4 regions of the Cellulosimicrobium sp. KWT-B genome follow, and region 1 is predicted to be linked to each of the others. Evidence: predicted binding sites of a transcription regulator. Region 1 holds the regulator's gene; each other region holds the start of a gene.
What was found. The regulator LexA, encoded in region 1, represses DNA repair genes until DNA is damaged. The targets are predictions, from matches to a motif close to TCGAACANNTGTTCGA.
Positions count from the first base shown of each region.

Region 2: the regulator LexA is predicted to act here: its motif matches at 1,887-1,902, upstream of B9L22_RS09325 (replicative DNA helicase).
Region 3: the regulator LexA is predicted to act here: its motif matches at 2,177-2,192, upstream of uvrA (excinuclease ABC subunit UvrA).
Region 4: the regulator LexA is predicted to act here: its motif matches at 1,905-1,920, upstream of ruvA (Holliday junction branch migration protein RuvA).

Region 1 covers NZ_NEDO01000006.1:89,529-93,097, reverse strand. The annotation lists gene B9L22_RS17350 (ATP-dependent DNA helicase) at 1-436, shown strand, start outside; gene B9L22_RS17345 (L-lactate dehydrogenase) at 466-1,473, shown strand; gene lexA (transcriptional repressor LexA) at 1,587-2,321, opposite strand; gene B9L22_RS17335 (LysM peptidoglycan-binding domain-containing protein) at 2,658-3,032, shown strand; gene nrdR (transcriptional regulator NrdR) at 3,401-3,569, shown strand, end outside.
Region 2 covers NZ_NEDO01000002.1:702,371-705,939, forward strand. The annotation lists gene B9L22_RS09325 (replicative DNA helicase) at 1-1,821, opposite strand, end outside; gene B9L22_RS09330 (MATE family efflux transporter) at 2,225-3,569, shown strand, end outside.
Region 3 covers NZ_NEDO01000003.1:379,945-383,513, forward strand. The annotation lists gene uvrA (excinuclease ABC subunit UvrA) at 1-2,147, opposite strand, end outside; gene B9L22_RS11665 (MBL fold metallo-hydrolase) at 2,322-3,029, shown strand; gene B9L22_RS11670 (YciI family protein) at 3,151-3,450, shown strand; gene B9L22_RS11675 (TerC family protein) at 3,468-3,569, opposite strand, start outside.
Region 4 covers NZ_NEDO01000003.1:140,760-144,328, reverse strand. The annotation lists gene ruvB (Holliday junction branch migration DNA helicase RuvB) at 99-1,175, opposite strand; gene ruvA (Holliday junction branch migration protein RuvA) at 1,178-1,813, opposite strand; gene ruvC (crossover junction endodeoxyribonuclease RuvC) at 2,013-2,582, opposite strand; gene B9L22_RS10530 (YebC/PmpR family DNA-binding transcriptional regulator) at 2,805-3,566, opposite strand.

The DNA.
Region 1 (3,569 bases):
GTGCCAGGGCGACGACCAGCTGCCGACCCTCGTGCGGGAGTTCGCCGAGGACCCGGCGACGTGCCTGTTCGGCACGCTGTCGCTGTGGCAGGGCGTGGACGTGCCCGGGCCGTCGTGCCAGCTCGTGCTCATCGACCGCATCCCGTTCCCGCGCCCGGACGACCCGGTGAAGTCGGCGCGGGCTCGGGCCGTCGAGGCCGCGGGCGGCAACGGGTTCATGCAGGTCTCCGCGACGCACGCGGCCCTCCTGCTCGCCCAGGGTGCCGGGCGGCTCGTGCGGTCCACGGCCGACCGCGGGGTCGTCGCGGTCCTGGACCCACGGCTCGTGACGGCGCGCTACGGGTCGTTCCTCACGCGGTCCATGCCGGGGTTCTGGCAGACGACCGACCGCGACGTGGCCACCGCTGCGCTCCGCCGCCTCGCCGCCCTAGGCTGAGCCCTTTCCAGCGACTTCACGGAGGCGACATGACGAGCACGTCACCGCAGGGCACCGGCGACGCGACCACGGGCGGTCCGGGAGGGGGAGCGCGGACCACGAAGCTCGCGATCGTCGGCGCCGGTGCCGTCGGCTCGACGCTGGCCTACGCCGCGCTCATGCGCGGCGCGGCGCGCACGGTGGCGCTCCTCGACGTCAACCGCGCGAAGGTCGAGGCCGAGGTCCTCGACCTCCAGCACGGCATCCAGTTCATGCCCATGGCGCGCGTCGAGGGGTCCGACGACGTCGCGGTGTGCGCGGGGGCCGACGTCGTCGTGGTCACGGCCGGCGCCAAGCAGAAGCCGGGTCAGACGCGCCTCGACCTCGCCGAGGGCACGATCGGGCTCATGCGGACGATCCTGCCGGGCCTCGTGGAGGTGGCCCCGGACGCCGTCTACGTCATGGTGACCAACCCCGTCGACATCGTCACGTACGCGGCGCTCAAGTTCTCGGGGCTGCCCCCGACGCAGCTCTTCGGCAGCGGCACCGTGCTCGACTCCTCGCGGCTGCGGTTCCTCGTGGCGCAGCACTGCGGCGTCGCGGTGCAGAACGTGCACGCGTACATCGCGGGGGAGCACGGCGACAGCGAGATCCCGCTCTGGAGCTCCGCGACGATCGGCGGCGCGCCGCTGCTCGAGTGGCAGGGCATCGGCGGTCGGGGACCGCTCACGGGCGACGTGCGCGACGAGATCGCGCGCGAGGTCGTGCAGTCGGCCTATCGGATCATCGAGGGCAAGGGCGCGACCAACTACGCGGTCGGGCTCGCGGGCACCCGGATCATCGAGGCGGTGCTCGCCGACGAGCACCGGGTGCTGCCCGTGTCGACGCTCCTCGACGGCATCTACGGGCTCGAGGACGTGTGCCTGTCGCTCCCGACGCTCGTCGACCGCCGGGGCGCGACGGAGCGCGTCGAGGTGCCGCTGGCGGACGACGAGCTCGCGGGCCTGCGCTCGTCCGCGGAGTCGCTGCGCGCGGTCGCGCGACGCTTCGGGCTCTGAGCCCACGGGCCCGTCGGGCCCCGCACGACGAGAGCCGGGCGGTCGAGGGACCGCCCGGCTCTCGTGCTGTCCGGAGCCCGCCCGCAGGCGCCCGGAGTCGGCTCGGGGACCGTTCAGAGGCTGCGCAGGACGGAGACGACGCGCCCCAGCACCTGGGCGTCGTCACCGGGGATCGGGTCGTACGCGGCGTTGTGCGGCATGAGCCACACGTGGCCGTCGGCGCGCCGCAGGCTCTTCACGGTGGCCTCGCCGTCGATCATGGCGGCCACGATCTCGCCGTTCTCCGCGACCGGCTGGCGCCGCACGACGACCCAGTCGCCGTCGCAGATCGCCGCGTCGATCATCGAGTCGCCCTGCACGCGCAGGAGGAAGAGCTCCCCCTCGCCGACGAGCTGGCGCGGCAGCGGGAACACGTCCTCGACGACCTGCTCCGCGAGGATGGGGCCACCGGCGGCGATGCGGCCGACGACGGGGACGTACGACGGCGCGGGGTGGGCCTCGTCGTACGCCGGCTCGGGGGTCGTGCCGGCCGGCGCGAGCGGGGTGGCGCGGCGGGCGTCGTCGGGCTGGACCACCTCGATGGCGCGCGGGCGGTTCGGGTCGCGCCGCAGGAAGCCCTTGCGCTCGAGCGTGGTGAGCTGGTGCTTGACGGAGGACGGGCTCGTGAGCCCGACGGCCTCGCCGATCTCGCGCATGCTCGGCGGGTAGCCGCGCTGCTCGACGCACGCGCGGATGGTCTCGAGCACGAGCCGCTGACGCGGGGTGAGCCCGTCACCCCCTGCCGACCCGTCCGGCAGCTCGCGCACCTCGGCGAGCCCCCGTGCCCTGTCCGTGCCTCGTCCCGCCATGGTCGCTCCGCCCTCGTCCGTCGCGTGCCGCCGGCGCCAGCCGGGCCTGCGGCCTCCCCTCCCCGGGACGTGCGCCCCGGGACCTCGGTCGCCCCTCCGGGTCCGAGCGGACATGTCCGGCGAACCGACCTGACCCCAGGCTAGGGGAGGATGCGACACGAATCAAACACCTGTTCGAGCATGTCTCGACTCTGTGGGTCGTTCGTGATAGACCTTCGTACAGATGTTCTACGTACAGGTGTTCGACCCGAGGGGGTCGGCGCGGAGATGAGACGGGCGCGCGGGTCCGATCGACCGGGGAAGGCGATCGGGCTCGCGGGCCGGGACGGAGGGGACATGAACACGGTGGCGATGGCGACGGCGGCACCGTCCACGCTCGGGCGAGGCGGTGCGGCGGTGCGAGGCGTGCGCCCGGAGGCGCCGCTGCGGCTCACGCGACGCGGCCGTGCGGTCCTCGTGCTCCTCGTGGCCGTCCTGCTCGTCCTTGCGGCGCGGGTCGGCCTGGCTGTCGCGGCCGGACCCGGGGAGCCGGTCGAGGTCCGCGTCCACGTCGTGAGCGCGGGGGAGACCCTGTGGGAGCTCGCCCAGGGCGTCGCGACCCCGGGCGAGGACCTCCGTGAGGTGGTCAGCGGGCTCGTCGAGCTGAACGGTCTGTCGTCGTCGGGCGTGCAGGCCGGCCAGACCATCCTGCTCCCGGTCGCCGAGCGGTGACGGTGCGCTCGGGAGTGGCCCGGGTCCTGTGACGCAGCACACGGTGCCGACGTGCGACAGGCTGCGGCTCGGGGTTGCGCCAGTGCGTTAGGTCCGCCTAAGTTAGTGTCACCTCACACGCCGGCTGGGGGGCTGGGCGGACGAGGCGAGGAGTCTGCGGACCACCGCGACTCCTGTGCACGTCGCCGCGCGCGAGGCGAGTCGCGCGCGAGATGGGGACGGGGGCGTCCCGACGGGGGCGGTCGACCACGACCGCCCCCGTTCTGCTGCCCGTGGCCGGGCGCGGCGTCGGCGTGTTGCACCGCGCGCCCGCGACGGCATACGTTCGTCGCGCCGACCTGTCGGCGCGACCCGCGGAGGAGCCCGCCATGCACTGCCCGTTCTGCCGTCACGCGGACTCCCGCGTCGTCGACTCCCGCACGTCCGACGACGGTGCCTCCATCCGCCGGCGACGCCAGTGCCCGGAGTGCAACCGCCGCTTCACGACGATCGAGACCGCCAGCCTGTCCGTGGTCAAGCGGTCCGGAGTGACCGAGC
Region 2 (3,569 bases), on a different contig from region 1:
GTCCATCTTCCCGGAGCGCATCCGCGTGAGCGGCACCTTCGCCTCGGCGGCGAGCAGACGCATCGTGATCTCGTTGCGGCTCATCTCCAGGGAGAAGATGACGGCCGCCATCTGGTGGTGCACCGCGGCGTGCGTCGCGACGTTGATGCCGAGGACGGAGTTGTGCGTCGGCACCATCGACCGCCCCGCGAGGTACAGGTGCGACGGGTGGTCCACCTCGACGCAGCGCACCGGCACCGGGTCGACGCGTCGGACGTCGACCACGAACCGCGAGGTGAGCCGCGCCGTCCCAGGGCGACGTCGCTCCTTGTGGACGAGCCGCTTGCGCTCCAGCCAGAAAACGTCGTCCTCGGTCGTGAAGGTGATCGTGTACGCCGTGGACGAGGACTCGGCCCGACCCTGGACGGCCCTCGTCGACCACCCCGTGCGGTATCCCAGGGACAGGACCAGCTCTCGCGTCTGCAGCGCGAGGCGCTCGCTCGTCAGCGAGATCTGGACGCTTCCCTGCGGCGTGACCGTCCCGTCCGTGTCGAGCAGACCCGCGAGAAGCTCGCGTCGTTGCGTCTCGCTCGCGCGCAGGTAGGCAACGGGGATCTCGTCGGCCGTAGGCAGGCCGAGCGCGAGCAGGTCGTCCGCGCTCGGCTGTGCGACGTAGCCCAGCCCTTCGATCCGCATCGCGATCTCCGGGTCGGCGGACGTGAACTCGGCGCGCCGAGAGCTACCGTCGCCCAGCCAGACCCCGAGCGCGTAGGGGTGGATCGGGAGGTCGGCCTCAGGAAGGTCCAGCGGTGCAGTCGTGGCGATCGAGTGGTTCGCACGGTTGTCCGCCGTGACACAACGGACCGTGGCCGCGAGCTCCTCGGTCGTGCGGACGGACGACTCGGGCGTCTCGCCGGCGCGGACCGCGCGTCGCTGGGCACGGGTCGAGGTCACCCACTGGTGCTGCGCGTCCGCGACGATCACGGTGCCGTCGTCGAGCTCGACCTCGTAGCAGGGGCGGTCGACCATGACCTCGGTCGCGGCGACGACGCGTGTGGGCGTCCCGTCCGCGGAGACCAGCAGGTCGCCGACCGCGACCTCGCCCATCGTCGTCCAGCCCGACGGCGTGGGCAGGGGCGTGTCGAGCGCGAGGGCCTTGCCGATGGCCGGCCGCGCCGCGACGACGATCATCTGGCCGGGGTGCAGGCCGTTGGTGAGCCGGTCGAAGTCGGAGTAGCCGGTGGGGACGCCGGTCATGCCCTCGCCGCGCCCCTGGGCGGCCTCGATCTCGTCGAACGTGGGCCCGAGGATCTCGGCGAGCGGGAGGTAGTCCTCCGTGGTGCGCCGCTCCGTCACGGCGTAGACCTCGGCCTGGGCGTTGTTGACGATCTCGTCGACGTCGCCGCCGTCGGTCGCGTAGCCGAGCTGCACGATGCGCGTGCCCGCCTCGACGAGACGGCGCAGGACCGCACGCTCGCGGACGATGCGCGCGTAGTACCCGGCGTTGGCGGCGGTCGGCACGCCGGCCATGAGGTCGTGGATGTAGGGCGCGCCGCCGATGCGCTGGAGCTCGCCGCGCTTGGTGAGCTCCGCGACGACGGTGATGGCGTCGGCGGGCTCGCCGCGACCGTAGAGGTCGATGATCGACTCGTAGACGATCTCGTGCGCCGGGCGGTAGAAGTCGGAGCCGCGGATCTGCTCGATGACGTCCGCGATGGCGTCCTTCGACAGCAGCATGCCGCCGAGCACGCTCATCTCGGCGGCGACGTCCTGGGGCGGCGTCCGGTCGAACCCCGACGGCCCCGGTCCCCCGTAGCTCTCCTCGAGCTCCTCGATCGACATGCGCCCCTCGCTCCCCCGGGACTGGAACGGCCCTTGCGGGACCGCACGACCGGGACCACTCTTCGTCGTACACGTGTTCTACCGCGGGCCACCCACACGACTGTCCCGGTGGCCGCGCCCCCCGCCTCCGACAGGCACGACCCCGCGACACTAGATCGCGACCGGACGCCCTGCAAACGGCCCTGTGCACGCCCGGTGGACAGGGACCCCCGTTCCTGTGGACACAGTCCCCCACACTGTGCACACCCGGTGGAAAACGGTGTGGACAACCTCACGATCTTCCTGTGTACATCGCCGTGAGCGGCCTCTGACCAGCCTCATCACTACCCTCAGGGGTGTGGAAGAAAGAAAGTCGGGCGACACGCCGACGACACGCCGGACACCGTCCGGCCACCCCGACGACATCGGGCCGTCGTCCGGCCCCGATGCGTCGTCCACAGGTCGCCGTGCCCGGTCCTGGCTCGACCGGGAGATCCTCGCCCTCGCCGTCCCGGCGCTCGGCGCGCTCGTGGCCGAGCCGCTGTTCGTGCTCGTCGACAGCGCCGTCGTCGGCCACCTCGGCACCGCGCAGCTCGCTGGCCTCTCCCTCGCGTCGACCCTCCTCGTGACCCTCGTCGGCCTGTGCGTCTTCCTCGCCTACGCCACCACGGCCGCCGTCGCGCGCCGCATCGGCGCCGGCCACACGCGGGAGGCGCTCCAGTCCGGGATCGACGGCCTCTGGCTCGCCGTCGGGCTGGGTGCGCTCCTCGCGGCCGTCCTGTGGACGACGGCACCGTGGGCCGTCGGCGCGATGGGCGGCACGGGTGAGGTCGCCGAGCACGCCGTGGTGTACCTCCGCTGGTCCGCGCTCGGGCTCCCCGGGATGCTCCTCGTCCTCGCGTCCACCGGCGTGCTGCGCGGCATGCAGGACACCCGGACGCCCCTGTGGGTCGCCGCGGGCGGCGCGACGTTCAACGCGGTCCTCAACGTCGTGCTCGTCTACGGGGCAGGGCTCGGGATCGCCGGGTCCGGCATCGGGACGGCGGTCGCCCAGCTCACCATGGGCGCGGTGCTCGTCGTGGTCGTGGTGCGCGGCGCCCGGCGGCACGGCGCGTCGCTGCGGCCCGCCGCGGGCGGGATCTGGGCCAACGCGCGTGCCGGCGCCCCGCTCTTCGTGCGCACGCTCTCGCTCCGCCTCGCCATCCTCCTCACCGTGTTCGTCGCGACCGGGCTCGGGGAGGTCGCCCTCGCGGGCTACCAGGTCGTGAACTCCGTCTGGGGGCTCGCGGCGTTCGCGCTCGACGCGCTCGCCATCGCGGCGCAGGCGCTCGTCGGGCACGGGCTGGGGGCTGACGACGTCCCGCGCGTCCGCGCCGTCCTGCGACGCACCCTCCAGTGGGGCGTCGCCGCCGGGGCAGGCCTGGGCGTCGTCATGGCCGCGGGCGGCTGGTGGTTCGCGCTCCTCTTCACGTCCGACCCCGAGGTGCGCACCGCCGTCGCCGTCGGCATGGCGGTGTGCGGCGTCCTCCTGCCGATGGCGGGGTGGGTGTTCGTGCTCGACGGCGTCCTCATCGGCGCCGGGGACGGCCGCTTCCTCGCCTGGGCGGGCATGCTGACACTCGTGGTCTACGCGCCGTTCGCGCTCGCCGTCCGGCACTGGGCGCCCGACGGCGCGGCAGGCCTCGCGTGGCTCTGGCTCGCCTTCGCGGGGGTCTTCATGGCGGCGCGCGCCGTCACCACCGGGCTCCGTGCGCGCGGGAGCGCCTGGA
Region 3 (3,569 bases), on a different contig from region 1:
CGCACGTGGTCCCACACGCCGGTGTACGTCGCGGGGTTCGACCGCGGCGTGCGCCCGATCGGGCCCTGGTCCACGTGCACGACCTTGTCGAGGTGCTCGAGGCCGGTGACGCGCGTGTGGCGGCCCGCGACCTGTCGGGCGCCGTTGAGATCGTTGGCGAGCACGGTGTAGAGGATCGAGTTCACGAGCGTGGACTTGCCGGAGCCGGAGACGCCCGTCACCGCGGTGAACGTGCCGAGCGGGAAGCTCACGTCGATGCCCGTGAGGTTGTGCTCGCGCGCGCCGACGACCTTGATCTGACGGCCCGGGTCCGTCGGGCGCCGCTGCGCCGGCAGCGGGATGCTGCGCCGCCCCGACAGGTACGCGCCCGTGACGGACTCCGGCGCCTCGAGCAGGCCCGCGTAGTCGCCCGAGTGCACGACGCGCCCCCCGTGCTCCCCCGCGCCGGGGCCGATGTCGACGACCCAGTCCGCGGTGCGGATGGTGTCCTCGTCGTGCTCGACGACGATGAGCGTGTTCCCGAGGTCGCGCAGGCGCGTGAGCGTCTCGATGAGCCGGCGGTTGTCGCGCTGGTGCAGGCCGATGCTCGGCTCGTCCAGCACGTAGAGCACGCCGACCAGTCCCGAGCCGATCTGCGTCGCGAGCCGGATGCGCTGCGCCTCGCCGCCGGAGAGCGTCGCGGCAGGTCGCTCGAGCGAGAGGTAGTCGAGGCCGACGTCGAGCAGGAACCCGAGGCGCGCGTCGATCTCCTTGAGGACCTCGGTCGCGATGGCGCGCTCGCGCGCTCCCAGCTCGAGCGACCCGAGGAACGCCGCGGCCTCGCGCAGGGGCAGGCGGCACACGTCCCAGATGGACCTGCCGCCGACCTTGACCGCGAGCACCTCCGGCTTGAGGCGCGCCCCCTGGCACACGGGGCACGGGACCTCGCGCATGAAGGCCTCGTACTTCTCCTTCGACCAGTCCGACTCGGTCTCGGTGTGCCGGCGCTCGAGGAAGGTGATGACACCCTCGAACCCGGTCGAGTACTGCCGCTCACGGCCCCAGCGGTTCTTGTACCGCACGTGCACCTGGTGGTTCTGGCCGTGGAGCACGGCCTTCTTCGCGCGCTCGGGCAGCGCGCGCCACGGCGTGTCCATGGAGAAGCCCAGGTCGTCCGCGAGCGCCGTGAGGACGCGCTCGAAGTACTCCGACGAGATCTGCGCCCACGGCGCGACCGCGCCCTCGCGCAGCGACTTCTCGTCGTCCGGCACCACGAGGTCCGGGTCCACCTCGAGACGGAACCCGATGCCCGTGCACTCCGGGCACGCGCCGTACGGGGCGTTGAAGGAGAACGTGCGCGGCTCGATCTCGTCGAGCGCGAGCTCGTGGTCGTTCGGGCACGCGCGCTTCTCCGAGAAACGGCGCTCCCGGGCCGGGTCGTCCGCGTCCGCGTCGACGAGCTCGACCACGACGAGCCCGCCCGCGAGCCCGAGAGCCGTCTCGACGGAGTCGGTGAGCCGGCGCTGGACGCCCTCGCGCGCGACGAGGCGGTCGACGACCACCTCGATGTCGTGCTTGAGCTTCTTCTCGAGCGCCGGGACGTCGGTGAGGGTGCGCACCTCGCCGTCGACGCGGGCGCGGGCGAAGCCCTTGGTCTGGAGCTCCTTGAAGAGCTCGGAGTACTCGCCCTTGCGGCCGCGCACGACCGGGGCGAGGACCTGGTAGCGCGTGCCCTCGGGGAGCTCGAGGAGGCGGTCGACGATCTGCTGCGGGGTCTGCGCGGTGACGCGCTCGCCGCACACCGGGCAGTGCTGCGTCCCGGCGCGCGAGAACAGCAGGCGCAGGTAGTCGTAGACCTCGGTGATGGTGCCGACGGTCGAGCGCGGGTTGCGGTTCGTGGACTTCTGGTCGATCGAGACCGCGGGCGACAGGCCCTCGATGAAGTCGACGTCCGGCTTGTCCATCTGTCCGAGGAACTGGCGCGCGTACGCGGACAGCGACTCGACGTACCGGCGCTGCCCCTCCGCGAAGATGGTGTCGAAGGCGAGCGACGACTTGCCCGAGCCGGAGAGCCCCGTGAAGACGATGAGCTTGTCGCGCGGGAGGTCGAGGTCGACGTTGCGCAGGTTGTGCTCGCGGGCACCGGAGATGACGAGGCGATTGCTCACCGCAGCATCGTACGGCCGACCACCCACACTCGCACAGGTGTTCGACGTCACCTCCGCACGGCACCCGGCGAACGCACACGAGCGCCCCACGTCCGGGCTCTCCGCCGTGACCCGGGTCACCGCGGCCGGGGTCGCGGCGCGCTGCCCGCCGCGAGCTGACGGCACACTGGGCGCATGACGTACACCGGACAGGTCGCCGTGGGCGGCCCGCACGACCTGCGACGCCTCGACGAGGTGGAGATCCGCAAGCTCGCCGTCGGGCCGCTCGCGAACGACGTCTACCTCCTCACGTGCCGGCGCACCGGCGCCCAGCTTCTCGTCGACGCCGCCGACGCGCCCGACGACGTGCTCGGCCTCGTGCGGGCGGGCTCGCCGTCAGGACGGCTCGACGGCGTCGTCACGACGCACCGGCACGCCGACCATCTCCGGGCGCTCGCGCCGGTCGTCGCCGCGACGGGCGCGTCGTCGGCCGCCGGCGAGCCCGACGCGGACGCGGTCGCCGCGGCGTCCGGCGTGCCCGTCGCCCGCCGCCTGCGGCACGGGGACGTGCTGCGGGTGGGCGCGATCGACCTCGAGGTCGTGGCGCTACGCGGGCACACGCCGGGCTCCGTCTCGCTCGCTTACCGCGAGCCGGACGACGTCGCCGAGCCCGAGGCCGTGCCCGGCCGGGTGCACCTGTTCACCGGGGACTCCCTCTTCCCCGGCGGGGTCGGGAACACCGACCGCGACCCGGCGCGGTTCGCGAGCCTGCTGTCCGACGTCGTCGGGCGGGTCTTCGACCGGTTCGACGACGCCACGTGGGTCTATCCCGGTCACGGCGCCGACACGACGCTCGGTGCCGAGCGGCCGCACCTCGACGAGTGGCGCGAGCGGGGCTGGTAGCGCGGGTCTGGTAGCGGGCGGCCGGTGGCGTGCGGCCGGTCGCGGTCGGCAGGAAGCACCGGGCGCAGCCGAGGCGCGGACCCGGCCGCGCGCCGTCGGGCCGGCCTGGTTCACTGGCTCCATGCCGATCCACGCCGTCACCTACGTCTACGCCGACCGCAGCGCCGAGCTCGACGCCCTGCGACCCGAGCACCGCGCGTTCCTCGCCGACCTCCACACCCGGGGCACGCTGCTCGCCTCCGGTCCGCTTCCCGCCCACGAGGGCGCGCCTGCCGGAGCGCTGCTCGTCCTCGACGGGGAGACGCCCGACGCCGTCGCCGCGGTCCTCGACGAGGACCCCTTCGCGCGCGCCGGGCTGGTCGCACAGCGCGCGGTCCGCCCGTGGTCGCCGGTGATCGGCGACTGGGCGGACCGCGTCTGAGCCGGGCCGCGCGCTGGCTAGCGCGCGGCACCCCCACGGGGGACCCCGCCGCCCTGCGGCGGGGTCTCCCCCGCCGCAGGCGCCTCGTCGGTCACGGTCTCCGTGGCGTCCTCCACGGA
Region 4 (3,569 bases), on a different contig from region 1:
TCCGCCCGCCCGGGTCCGACCATTCTAGGACCACCCGCGGAGCGCCTGTGACCGCCGTCACGGAGCGTCCTCGCGGGCTCGTGACCTCCGGCGTCGCCTCAGGCGTCGAAGAGCGTGCCGCCCTCGCGCGGCGGGGTGAGCCCGAGGTGCGCCCAGGCGGCCGGGGTCGCGACGCGGCCCCGCGGCGTCCGCCCGATCAAGCCCTCGCGCACGAGGTACGGCTCGGCGACGGTCTCGACCGTCTCCGCCTCCTCGCCCACCGTGACCGCGAGCGTCGTCAGGCCCACGGGACCGCCGTTGAAGCGGGTGCACAGCGCGGTGAGCACCGCGCGGTCGAGCCGGTCGAGGCCGATCGGGTCCACCTCGTAGACCTCGAGGGCCGCGCGCGCGGCCGCGAGGTCCATGGTCCCGTCGCCGCGCACCTGCGCCCAGTCGCGCACGCGCCGCAGCAGGCGGTTCGCGATGCGGGGCGTGCCGCGCGAACGCCCGGCGATCTCGCGGGCGGCCTGGGGGTCGAGCGCGACGCCGAGCAGGCCGGCCGAGCGCGTCAGCACGCGCTCGAGCTCGTCGCTCGAGTAGAAGTCCAGGTGCCCGGTGAAGCCGAACCGGTCGCGCAGCGGCGCGGGCAGGAGCCCGGCGCGCGTCGTCGCGCCGACCGCCGTGAAGGGCGGCAGCGAGAGCGGGATGGCGCTCGCCCCGGCCCCCTTGCCCACGACGACGTCGACGCGGAAGTCCTCCATCGCCATGTAGAGGAGCTCCTCGGCCGGTCGCGCCAGCCGGTGGATCTCGTCGATGAACAGGACCTCGCCCTCCTCGAGCGAGGACAGCACCGCCGCGAGGTCGCCGGCGTGCTGGATCGCGGGCCCGGACGTCACGCGCAGCGACGTGCCGAGCTCCGCGGCGATGATCATGGCGAGCGTCGTCTTGCCGAGCCCGGGCGGCCCCGACAGGAGCACGTGGTCGGGTGCGCTCCCCCGCGCGAGCGCGGCCTGGAGCACGAGCGACAGCTGGTCGCGCACGACGGCCTGGCCGACGAACTCCTCCAGCCGGCGCGGGCGGAGCGCAGCCTCGGCCGCACGCTCGAGGTCGTCCGCGCCCGCCGCGACGATGCGCTCCGACGAGAACGTGCCGTCCCCGCCGAGGTCGTCGAGTCCCACCTGGTCGAAGGTCGCCATCGTCAGCTCCTCGGCCCGCCGAGCACCCGCAGCGCGGCACGCAGCGCGCCCGCCACGTCGGGTGCCTCGACGACGTCGACGCCCGCCTCGGCGAGCACGGTGGACACCGCGTCGTCCGCGGCCTTGAGGTTCCAGCCGAGCCCGACGAGCGCCTCGACCACCTGGTCGCGCCGGTCCTCCGGACGCGGAGCCGACGCCGAGGCGGTCGATCCCGCCTCGGGGGCGTCGGCGCCCGTGGGCGGGCCGAGCTTGTCGCCCAGCTCGAGCGCGATGCGCTGCGCACCCTTGTTGCCGATGCCCGGGACGCGCACGAGCGCGGCGATGTCCGCGCCCGCGACCGCACGGCGCAGGCCGTCGGGCGTGTGCACGGCGAGCATCGCGAGCGCGAGGCGCGGACCGACGCCGCTCACGGTCTGGACGGTCTCGAAGACGGCGCGCTCGTCGTCGTCGGCGAAGCCGTAGAGCGTGAACGAGTCCTCGCGCACGACGAGGCTCGTCGCGAGGCGCGCCGTCTCCCCGACGCGCAGGCCGGCGAGCGTGGCGGGCGTGGCGTGGACGAGGTAGCCCACTCCTCCGACCTCGAGCACGGCGCGGTCGAGCTGGACGCTCGCCACGACACCGCTCAGGGACGCGATCACGCAGGCTCCTCTCCCGGCCGGCAGCGCCGACCTGGTCCGATGGTCCGCCGGCCCCGGGGACCGCCGTCGGGCCGCGCACCGAGGGGGCGCGTCGAACACCCGTACGACCGCGGTCACTCTAGCAAGGGCCGCCCACCCGCCGAACGACCGACACGGACCGCCTGCACCCCCACCGGCACGACCGGCGGAACCGGCGCCGCTAGCGCGGCGCGCGCCGTCCCTTCGCCGCGTGCTCGGCGGCCGCCCAGGCGCGCTGCGCGGCCGTGAGCTCGTGCCGCTCGCCGCCCTGCAGGGCGCCCGCGGGGCGCCAGAGGTGGCAGATCGCGAGCGCGAGCGCGTCGGCCGCGTCCGCGGGCTTCGGCGGCTCCGCGAGGCCGAGGATCCCCGCGACCATGCGCTGGACCTGCTCCTTGCCGGCGCGTCCGCTCCCCGTGACCGCGGCCTTGACCTCCGACGGCGTGTGCAGCGCGACGGGGACCCCCCGCTTCGCGGCCCCGACCATCGCGATGCCGGCGGCCTGCGCGGTGCCCATGACCGTCCCGACGTTGTGCTGCGCGAACACGCGCTCGACCGCCACGACGTCGGGCACGTGCTCGTCGAACCACGCGTCCAGCCGCTCCGCGATCCGCAGCAGCCGCAGGTCCACGCTCAGCTCCGGGTCCGTCCGGATCACCCCGACCGCGACGAGCTCGGCCCGCCGCCCCCGCGCGGAGTCCACCACCCCGACACCGCACCGGGTCAGCCCAGGATCCACTCCGAGAACGCGCACCCCAGTACCCTCCCACGACCCGACCACGGAACCCGTCCGCCTCGCGGGCCGCCGACCACGGCGAGCCGACACCGGCGGGGCGGGTGAGGTGCGCGCGGTCGTGGCGGGCCTGGCGGGAGCGGCGCGAGGGACGAGCACCGCGGATGGTAGACCGCGCGCGCCTCACCCGCCCCGCCACCCAGGGGGACCACGTCGTCGGTCTCGGTGACCGAGCCGACGGGATCAGTCGTCGTTCTCGAGCTCCGCCATGACCTCGTCCGACGCGTCGAAGTTGGCGTAGACGTTCTGCACGTCGTCGCTGTCCTCGAGCGCGTCGATGAGGCGCAGGATCTTGCGCGCGCCCTCGGCGTCGACCTCGACCTCCATCGACGGGTGCCAGATCGAGTCGGCGGAGTCGTACTCGATCCCCGCCTCCTGGATCGCGCTGCGCACGGCGACGAGGTCGCTCGCCTCGGACAGCACCTCGATGACGTCGCCGGAGTCGGTGACCTCCTCGGCCCCCGCCTCGAGCGCGGCGAGCATGACGTCGTCCTCGGTCACGCCCGCCGCCTTCGGCACGACGACGAGGCCCTTGCGCGCGAAGAGGTAGGACACGGAGCCCGGGTCGGCGAGGTTGCCGCCGTTGCGGCTGAACGCGAGGCGGACCTCGGAGGCCGCGCGGTTCTTGTTGTCGGTGAGGCACTCGACCAGGACGGCGATGCCGTTGGGGCCGTAGCCCTCGTACATGATCGTCTGGTAGTCGACGGCGTCGGCGCCGGTGCCCGAGCCGCGCTTGACGGCGCGGTCGATGTTGTCGTTGGGGACCGACGACTTCTTCGCCTTCTGGATGGCGTCGAACAACGTCGGGTTGCCCGCGGGGTCACCGCCGCCCGTGCGCGCCGCGACCTCGATGTTCTTGATGAGCTTCGCGAAGAGCTTGCCGCGCTTGGCGTCGATGGCCGCCTTCTTGTGCTTGGTCGTGGCCCACTTGGAGTGCCCTGACATGCG